DNA from 3 places in the Herbaspirillum sp. WTB6 genome. Region 2 is predicted to be linked to each of the others. Evidence: predicted binding sites of a transcription regulator. Region 2 holds the regulator's gene; each other region holds the start of a gene.
The links. Region 2 encodes sigma-54, which starts transcription at its own class of promoters, with help from an activator protein. Its sites were predicted from a motif close to TGGCANGNAANCTGCTTT; they were not measured.
Positions count from the first base shown of each region.

Region 1 (3,276 bases), 850 kb from region 2:
GCCTTCGTGCAGAGCGGATCGACCGATCAGGCGGAGGCCGAGCGCAAGGGCTTGATCTCGCTTGGCAGCCTGTTTACGGAACCGGTCTGGCTGTTCTTTCGCGACGGCCGCGATGTCGGCCGGCTGTCCGACCTGAAAGGCTTGAAAATAAATGTTGGCCCCGAAGGCACCGGCGTGCCGCGTCTGTTCCGGCAACTGCTGGACGTCAACGGGGTCGAGCCGGGTCAATTGACACTCGGCGCGCTGGAAAACACACCGGCCACGGTGGCGCTGCTGGACGGCAGTATCGATGGCCTGGTGTTCAGTTCGGCGCCGGATGCGCCGCTGATCCAGATGCTGCTGCAAACGCCCGGCATCCGCCTGCTGGATTTTGCCCAGGCCGAAGCGTATACGCGGCGCCTGCCGTTCCTGTCGCATGTGGTGCTGCCGCGCGGGATCGTCGATCTGGGGCGCGATTTGCCGCCGCACGATGTCCATCTGATCGCGCCGACGGCGACGCTGGTGGGGCGCGAGACGCTGCATCCGGCGCTGATCGATCTGCTGGTGCAGGCGGCGGCCGACATCCACGGCAGCGCCGGCTGGTTTCGCAAGCAGGGCGAGTTTCCGACCGCCAGCTACACCGAAATCCCGGTCGCGTCGGAAGCTGCCAAGTTCTACCGCAACGGCCCGCCGTTCCTGCAGCGCTATCTGCCGTACTGGATGGCCAATTTCACCGAGCGCATGTGGGTGGTGCTGGTGGCGCTGGGCGCGCTGCTGCTGCCGCTGTCGCGCATCGTGCCGCCGCTGTATGTGTGGAAGGTGCGTTCGCGCGTGTTTCGCTGGTATGCGCAACTGCGCTCGGTGGAGCAGGCGATTGAAGAGGTGCCGCCACAACGACGGCGGCAAGACCTGCCGCCCCAGTTGGCGCGCCTGAACGACATCGAGGAACGGGTCAACCGGATTTCGATTCCGCTATCGTTTGCCGACGAGTTGTATGGCTTGCGCGGTCATATCAACCTGGTGCGCAAGCGGGCGCTGTATCTAATGCACGCGCAGTAAGCCGGGTGGCCCGTTACGCCCCGAGCCAGGGCAGTCCGGCGTGGCACCAGCCGCCCACGGTTTTGCGGTGGCCGGCGGCATCCTTACCGCCTTCGAAGCCTTCCAGGATGTCGAAGCAGTTGCGGTAGCCGTGCTCGGTCGCCAGCCTGGCCGCGTGCTGCGAGCGCACGCCGGAACGGCACAGGAACAATAGTACGCTGTCTTTCTCCGCAACCTGCGCCAGTTGCGACAGGAACTGCGGGTTTTGCGCACCGCCTGGATAGCCGTTCCACTCGATTGCCGCTTGCTGGCTCGGCAGGATATCGACTCGCCCGACCCAGTCGCGTTCGGCGTTGGTGCGCACGTCAACCAGTTTAACGTCGGGCTTGGCTTGCAGCAGCGCATATGCTTCCTGCGGGGTCACCGCGCCGGCATAGGGCAGGTTGGCGGCGCGCCCGCGCGCGCAGGCGGTTTCTAGAACTTCAACGGAATTGATCATGGCGAATACCAGGAAAATCGGAATTTAATTTTATGCCATTCCTGAAACAATGGGGCGTAGCGCAGGCGGGGCCGAGTTGCCGCTGCAATACGGCAGAGCATGTGCGCACCAAATTGGTGCATACACGGTTTTTTGCACGATTATCGTGCATTGGCGGGCTCTCTGACGTCGAACCTGGCCGTAATTTTGGTGGCATGGAACCTGCTATCATTCCACGCCAAGTTCCGGCCTGATTGCATGCCGGACGACACCACATCGCGACGCGCGCTGGCCGGAGCGGGTTTTCTGCTCCAGCTTGTCGACGTACAAACTGATGCATTATTGACGCAAACCAGTGGCTCAATTTAGGAGATTTTCATGGCAATGACCGCCGCAGAGGTGTTGAAGATGGCGAAAGACAACGAAGTCAAGTTCGTCGACTTCCGTTTTGCCGACACCAGGGGCAAGGAACAGCACGTGACGGTTCCGGTTTCCCATTTCGACATGGACAAGTTCGAATCCGGCCATGCCTTCGACGGCTCGTCGATCGCTGGCTGGAAGGGTATCGAGGCGTCCGACATGGTGTTGATGCCGGACCCGAACACCGCCAACATCGACCCGTTCATGGAAGAGACCACGCTGTTCATGCAGTGCGACGTGATCGAACCAAGTGACGGCAAGGGCTACGACCGCGATCCACGCTCGATCGCCAAGCGCGCCGAAGCCTATTTGAAGTCGTCCGGCCTGGGCGACACCGCCTACTTCGGTCCGGAACCGGAATTCTTCATTTTCGACAACGTGCGCTGGAACGTCGACATGTCCGGCTGCTTCGTCAAGATCGGTTCCGACGAGGCCTCCTGGTCGACCGGCGCCAAGACCGAAGGCGGCAACAGCGGCCATCGACCGACCGTCAAGGGCGGCTATTTTCCGGTGCCGCCGGTCGACAGCTTCCAGGACATGCGTTCGGAAATGTGCCTGATCCTGGAATCGCTCGGCATCCCGGTCGAAGTGCACCACCACGAAGTCGCCGGCGCCGGCCAGAATGAGATCGGCACCCGCTTTTCGACGCTGGTGGAGCGTGCCGACTGGACCCAGAATACCAAGTACGTGATCTGGAACGTGGCCCACACGTACGGCAAGACCGCCACCTTCATGCCGAAACCGATCGTCGGTGACAACGGCTCCGGCATGCACGTGCACCAGTCGGTCTGGAAGGACGGCAAGAACCTGTTTGCCGGCGACGGCTATGCCGGCCTGTCGGATTTCGCGCTGTACTACATCGGCGGCATCATCAAGCACGCGCGTGCGCTGAACGCGATCACCAACCCCGGTACCAACTCCTACAAACGGCTGGTGCCCGGCTACGAAGCGCCGGTCAAGCTGGCGTATTCCGCGCGCAACCGCTCGGCGTCGATCCGCATTCCGCATGTGCCGAACCCGAAGGGTCGCCGCATCGAAACCCGCTTCCCCGACCCGCTGGCCAATCCGTACCTGTGCTTCGCCGCCTTGCTGATGGCCGGCCTGGATGGCGTGCAGAACAAGATCCATCCGGGCGAAGCGGCTTCCAAGGATCTGTACCACCTGCCGCCGGAAGAAGACAAGCTGATCCCGACCGTTTGCTCCTCGCTCGAGCAGGCGCTGGAAGCCTTGCACAAGGACCGCGAATTCCTGACCCGCGGCGGCGTCTTTTCCGACAACATGATCGATGCCTATATCGAACTGAAGGAGCAGGAAGTGCAGCGCATGCGCATGACCACGCATCCGGTCGAGTTTGACATGTA
Region 1 is NZ_CP176522.1:777,708-780,983, reverse strand. It holds gene ACK2VC_RS03545 (TAXI family TRAP transporter solute-binding subunit) at 1-1,038, shown strand, start outside; gene ACK2VC_RS03540 (rhodanese-like domain-containing protein) at 1,052-1,516, opposite strand; gene glnA (type I glutamate--ammonia ligase) at 1,874-3,276, shown strand, end outside.
Region 1: a site for sigma-54 is predicted at 1,707-1,724, ahead of glnA (type I glutamate--ammonia ligase). Genes of this name have one in related genera too.

Region 2 (3,276 bases):
CTGCCGCCCGACTACCAACTGCCGACCCAGGCCGCCGAGCGGCTGCCGCAGCAAGCGCGCCAGGTGGCCGATTACATTGCCGGCATGACCGACCGCTATGCGATGCGCGAGCATCGCCGGCTGTTCGTGGTGGACCAGATCTGAGCCGGCATTCCGGGCGCCAAGGCGTGTGGCATGCTTTTCGTTGCGGCCGGAGTTCACCATCGCGCCTGGTAACGGATGCGCCTTTGCCGACGCATATACTCCTATGCCAGATCTCTACTTCCGCTCTATATTAGAGTGCTATTTGTGCATACTCCAGGTGTTTGGGCGCGAAGGCAGGGATTTGTCCCGGCGGCGCAACGACCGGCAAGAAGGTCGGGATGCAAAAAGGGCGCCGACTGCGCCCTTGACTGATGGAGTCCTGCCGGCAGGCCGACAGAGCTTGTGCCGGAGATCACTCGGGCAGCGGCTGCGCTTCCGGCAGGTTCTTGATGGTGCCGTGCTGATGGTCCTGCAGCTTGGTTTTGTACTTGATCACCTGGCGGTCCAGTTTGTCGATCAGCAGGTCAATCGCGGCGTACAGGTTCTCGGCGATGCTCTCCACATGCAGGTCCTTGCCTCGCAGTCGGAGGTTGACTTCGGCTTTCTGGCTTTTTTCTTTTTCGGCAATTCGGTCGACGGTCAGGATGACAGCGATGTCGATCACATGGTCAAAGTGGCGTTTGATGCGTTCCAGCTTGTTTTTCACGTAGGCTTCAATGGCGGGGGTAAGTTCGAGGTGACGTCCACTGATGGTGAGATTCATACAGCACTCCTATGGGTGGTGTCGCTGGCGGTTCGCGGTGTATCTGCGCAATGATCCATTTCTACGCCGGAACACAGCAACGAACAGACTGCTAAACAACAAAACTACCAAGCCTTGCGCAGATTGACTGGGGGAATTTTCAGGGCTTCACGGTATTTGGCGACGGTGCGGCGCGCCACTACCATTCCCTGTTCTCCCAGCATTTCCGCTACCTTGCTGTCAGAAAATGGATTCTTGGGGTCTTCTGCTCCTATCAGTTGCTTGATGAGTGCCCGAATCGCGGTAGAGGACGCTTCGCCCCCGGCTTCGGTAGCGACATGGCTGCCGAAAAAATATTTCAATTCGAACATCCCATGCGGGGTTAGCATGAACTTCTGAGTGGTGACACGAGAAATGGTGCTCTCGTGTAAACCCAGTGTATCAGCAATTTCGCGCAAGACAAGGGGGCGCATCGCCACCGCGCCATGCGAAAAAAAATTCCTTTGCCGATCAACGATTGCCTGCGAAACGCGCAGGATCGTATCGAAGCGCTGGCGCATATTCTTGATCAGCCATTTGGCTTCCTGCAATTGGCCTGCCAGCGCGGCTTCGCCCTTGTGCTGTTTCAGGATGCCGGCATACAGCGCGTGCACCCGCAGGCGCGGAATGGCTTCCTGATTCAGCATCGCCTGCCAACCCGCGCCCGTGCGCCGGACAATCACATCCGGCGCCACGTAGTCGGAGCGGTCGGCGGCAAACGGCGCACCCGGATGCGGATTGCATTGCCGAATCACGGCTTGCGCCTCGCGCAAGTCCTCGTCGTCGCAGTCGAGCGCTTTCTTCAGCTTGTTGAAATCGCGCTGGGCGAACAGCGCCAGGTGCTGCTCGACAATTTGCCGCGCCAGCCGGCGCGTCACCAGCGCCACGCGCGGCAGGCGCCGGATCTGCAAGGACAGGCATTCCGCGGCGTTGCGCGCGCCGACTCCCGGCGGCTCGAAACTTTGCAGCAGCGTCAGCGCGATGGTCAGTTCTTCAAGTTCGATTTCCAGTTCGGGCGGCAGCCGCTCCTGGATTTCCTGCAACGACTCTTCCAGATAGCCGTCTTCGTTCAAAGCCTCGATCACCACTTCCAGCAGCGCGCGGTCGCGCCGCGCCAGGCGCAGTTGCCGCATTTGCAGCAGCAGGTGCTCGCGCAGGCTGGTGTGTTGCGCTTCCAGTTGTGGCCGCGCGTCCTCATCCTCCGGCGCCTTGGCGCGCGGCGCGGCGTCATCGAAACTCCATTCGGCGTCGGTGGCAGTACGTTCGGTATCGGTGGTGCCATCGAATTCGGCGTCGCCGGCGGCGGACTCGGGGCTCTCGCCGCGCTCATGGTGATCGGCAGCGGCCGGTGCCAGCGCGCCGTCGGCCAGCAGCCGGATCGAGTTGTCCAGCGGATCGTCGACGCGTTCCAGCAGGGGATTCTCGGCCAGGATCTGTTCCAGCTCCTGCTGCAATTCCAGCGTCGACAGTTGCAGCAGCCGGATCGATTGCTGCAGTTGCGGCGTCAGGGCCAGATGCTGCGAGGTGCGGAGTTGAAGAGTCTGTTTCATGCGCCGCGCGTACTGCCGCTACATCCGGAAGTGCTCGCCCAGGTATACCCGCCGCACCGATTCGTTGGCGATGATTTCGTCCGGACTGCCGCTGGCCAGCACCGCGCCCTGGTTGATGATGTAGGCGCGATCGCAAATGCCAAGCGTTTCGCGCACGTTGTGGTCGGTGATCAGGACGCCAATGCCGCGTTCCTTCAGAAAGCGCACGATGCGCTGGATTTCGATCACCGCAATCGGGTCGATGCCGGCGAACGGCTCGTCCAGCAGCACGAAACGCGGATTGGTGGCCAGCGCACGCGCGATTTCAACTCGCCGCCGTTCGCCGCCGGAAAGCGACAGCGCCTGGTTTTCGCGCAGCTTCTCGATTTGCAATTCCGCCAGCAGATTGTTCAGCCGCTCGTCGATTGCCTTGCCGGTCAGCGGCTTGCCGCCCTCCTTTTGCAATTCCAGCACCGCGCGGATATTGTCCTCGACGCTCAACTTGCGGAATACCGAGGCTTCCTGCGGCAGGTACGACAAGCCGAGGGTGGCGCGGCGGTGGATCGGCAACTGCGCGATGTCGATCCCGTTCAGGCTGATCTGACCCGCATCCGCCGGTACCAGACCGACGATCATGTAGAACGAGGTGGTCTTGCCGGCCCCATTCGGGCCCAGCAGGCCGACGATCTCGCCGCAACCCACCTGCAGCGAGACGTCGCTCACTACCTGGCGCGGGCCGTAGCTTTTTTGCAGGCCGCGCACGATCAGGGTACTGAGGCTCATCTCATTGCGCCTTGTTTTCATTGCGCGGCTGGATCACGGCCTTGATGCGCCCGGCGCCCGGCTTGCTTTCACCGCTGACGGTGTTGTTGACCGAGTAGAACTCGGCACGGCTATCGTAGGAAATGAATTCGCCATTCACTTCGTCGGTCGGCCGGTTGC
Region 2 is NZ_CP176522.1:1,627,509-1,630,784, reverse strand. It holds gene ACK2VC_RS07535 (deoxyguanosinetriphosphate triphosphohydrolase) at 1-144, shown strand, start outside; gene hpf (ribosome hibernation-promoting factor, HPF/YfiA family) at 437-787, opposite strand; gene ACK2VC_RS07525 (RNA polymerase factor sigma-54) at 892-2,355, opposite strand; gene lptB (LPS export ABC transporter ATP-binding protein) at 2,374-3,117, opposite strand; gene lptA (lipopolysaccharide transport periplasmic protein LptA) at 3,119-3,276, opposite strand, start outside.

Region 3 (3,276 bases), 980 kb from region 2:
TTGCCAACAGCGCGATACTCGCCAGCGCCCAGCGCCAGCCGGAATACGCCGGCATGGGCACGACCCTGGTCACTGCGCTATTCCACCATGACCAGGTCGCGATCGCCCACGTCGGCGATTCGCGCGCCTACCGCATCCGCCACGGCCGCCTCGAGCAATTGACGCATGATCACTCGCTGCTGCAGGACGAACTGGATGCCGGCCTGATCAGCCCCGAGCAAGCGCGCTTCGTCGACCACAAGAACCTGGTGACGCGCGCAGTCGGCGTCGGACCGGCGCTCGAAGTCGAAATCCACGAACATCAAATTGCCGCCGACGATCTCTATCTGCTCTGCTCGGACGGCCTGTCCGACATGCTGTCGCAAGCGGAAATCGCTGAGCTGGCCCAGGCCGCCGATCTGCAGGGCGCTGCCGATGCGCTGGTGCAGCGCGCCAACCAGCACGGCGGGCGCGATAACATCTCCGTCATCCTGGTCCGGGTGCTGTCCCGGCCGCAATCGCAACCGGAGGCCGAATCCGGCAGGACGGCGCTGCCCGGGCTGCTGGGCCGCGTCGCCCATTGGATCAAATAACATGAGCGCAGGAAAAAAAACCGCCGGCATCACGCTGACTCTCGGCGCGGCCGAATTGCAGCACCTGACGCTGGACCGAGAGCGCGTCACCATCGGCCGCCGCCCCCATAACGACATGGTGCTCGATCACCCGGCCGTCAGCGGCGAGCATGCCGTCATCGTCACCATTGCCAACGATTCCTTCCTGGAGGACTTGAACAGCACCAACGGCACCCTGGTCAACGGCCAGCCGATCAAGAAGCATTTTCTGCAACACGGCGACACCATCGAGATCGCCAAATACGTAATCCGCTACCGCGCCGAGGCGCAGGGGCCGGCCGGCGCCGCGCGCGCGCCGCGCCCGCGCGCCCGCCTCAAGGTGTTGGCCGGTCCCGGCGCTGGCCGCGAACTGGTGCTCGCCAAGCCGCTCACCAGCATCGGCCGCCCGGGCGTGCAAGTCGCCGTCATCCTCGAACGGCCGCATGACTATTGCATTGCCCACATCGAAGGCGAGGCTCACCCGCTCCTGAACGGCAAATCGGTCGGCACCTCGGCCACACCGCTGGCTTCGGGTGACATCATCGAATTGTCCGGGGCACAGTTGCTGTTTGCACTGGAGTGAATCACGTGCCATTTTAGCAACATGACGAAAGAAGAAATTTGACAATTTTTTACCTTGTGACAAATACTGTCATGATCACGGCCAACAAACTGACGAAAAATTCACATATTCATAACATCCGTGTGACATTTCGCCATAACGCCGCCTGGCACGCCAATTGCTCATAAGAAATTGGCGAGTGCCCAATTTATCCAAGGAGGACAAGAAATGAAATCGACGAAAATGATGCAATCCGCCCAGCGCGGCTTCACCCTGATTGAATTGATGATCGTGGTGGCAATTGTTGGTATCTTGGCGGCGGTGGCGCTGCCGGCGTATCAGGATTACACAGTTCGAGCCAAGGTGACGGAAGTCGTATTGGCCGCTTCAGCCTCTAAGGTTGCTATTGCTGAATGGGCACAGACCAAAAATGCGTTACCAGCAGCGGCGGATTACGTGCCTGTTTGGACAGCAACACCAAAGGTTTCGGGCGTGACTTGGGATGGCACAAAAGTGGACGCAGCTGCGGTGGCGGCCGAGATTCCAGGCGGTGGAAATATTACCTTGACACCAACTTTACTGGCTGATGGGAAAGTTACTTGGGTATGCACTGGCACCATTGCGGCCAAATATCTGCCAGCAAGCTGCAAATAAAGCCGGGTAGGGTGGGTGCGTTGTTGTCCCCACGTAGTATCTCCGAAACACCCCATTCGTGGGGTGTTTTTTTGTTTGCAGCTTATTAGTCCGCCGCCAATTTATATTGCGGGTGTGCACGAACCTCCTGTCTTGAACGAATCGCGCGCCGCCAGACCATAGGCTGCGCCGGGATGTAATGCATGACGATAGGCGTCGATAATGTGCTGGCGCAGCAAATACTTAATTAATCATATACTCATTTATATGGCGCCAAATTCCACGCATAAAATTTATGTTTTGACAATATGCTCCTGATATTGTGCAGTGTTTGGCGAATTGCTTCGACTGCAAAATACCCTGCAAGGCGCTTGGCTTGCCGCTACCGCGCCGCGCCCTTGAAGCCCTTCGGATTCTGACTCTGCCAGTGCCAGTAGTCGGCGCACATGTCGGCCAGCCCCAGTTGCGCCTGCCAGCCCAGCAGCGTTTTCGCCTGGCTGGGATCGGCGTAGCACGCAGCGACGTCGCCGCGGCGGCGCGGCGCGAGCTGGTAGGGGATGGCGCGGCCGCTAGCAGTTTCGAAGGCGCGCACGATGTCCAGCACGCTGTAACCCTGGCCGGTGCCGAGGTTGACGGTGAAGCATTGTTGGGATGCAAACAGATGATCGAGCGCGGCCACATGGCCGCGCGCCAGGTCCATCACGTGCACGTAGTCGCGCACGCCGGTGCCGTCCGGAGTCGGGTAGTCGTGGCCGAAGATCGACAGTCGCGGCAGGCGGCCTACCGCGACTTGGGCGACGAAGGGCATCAGGTTGTTCGGCACCCCATGCGGGTCTTCGCCGATCAGGCCGGAGGGGTGCGCGCCGACCGGGTTGAAGTAGCGCAGGGTGCCGATCGCCCAGCCAGGGTCGGATTGCGCTAGATCCTCCAACACCTGCTCGACCAGCAGCTTCGAGCGGCCATACGGATTGGTGGTGGACAGGCGCGCCGATTCTGCGATCGGCACCGATTGGGGGTCACCGTAGACGGTGGCCGAGGAACTGAACACGAAGCGCTTGACGCCGGCTGCCTGCAGCGCCTGCAGCAGGGTGATGGTGCCGGACAGGTTGTTGTCGAAATATGCCAGTGGCTGCGCCACCGATTCGCCCACCGACTTCAGGCCGGCGAAGTGGATCACGGCGGCGACCGGATGCGCCTGCAGGATTGCATCGAGTGCCGCGCGGTCGCGCACATCGACCTCGAAAAAGGGGATGCTGCGGTCGATGATTTGTTCCACTCGTCGCAAAGCCGTACGCGAGCTATTGGACAGATTGTCCAGGGCCACCAGCGAATACCCGGCCTCGGCCAGCGCCACGCAGGTGTGCGAGCCGATGTAGCCGCAGGCGCCGGTGACCAGGATGGTTTCGTTATTCGGCATGGGGCGAAGTCGTGAATGAGGTGAAATACCGGCGGCAGGAAATGCTGCCGGGAAAAACTACGCCACCGCTCGTT
Region 3 is NZ_CP176522.1:2,608,331-2,611,606, forward strand. It holds gene ACK2VC_RS12215 (Stp1/IreP family PP2C-type Ser/Thr phosphatase) at 1-572, shown strand, start outside; gene ACK2VC_RS12220 (FHA domain-containing protein) at 574-1,173, shown strand; gene ACK2VC_RS12225 (pilin) at 1,381-1,806, shown strand; gene galE (UDP-glucose 4-epimerase GalE) at 2,168-3,202, opposite strand.
Region 3: a site for sigma-54 is predicted at 1,320-1,337, ahead of ACK2VC_RS12225 (pilin). Genes of this name have one in related genera too.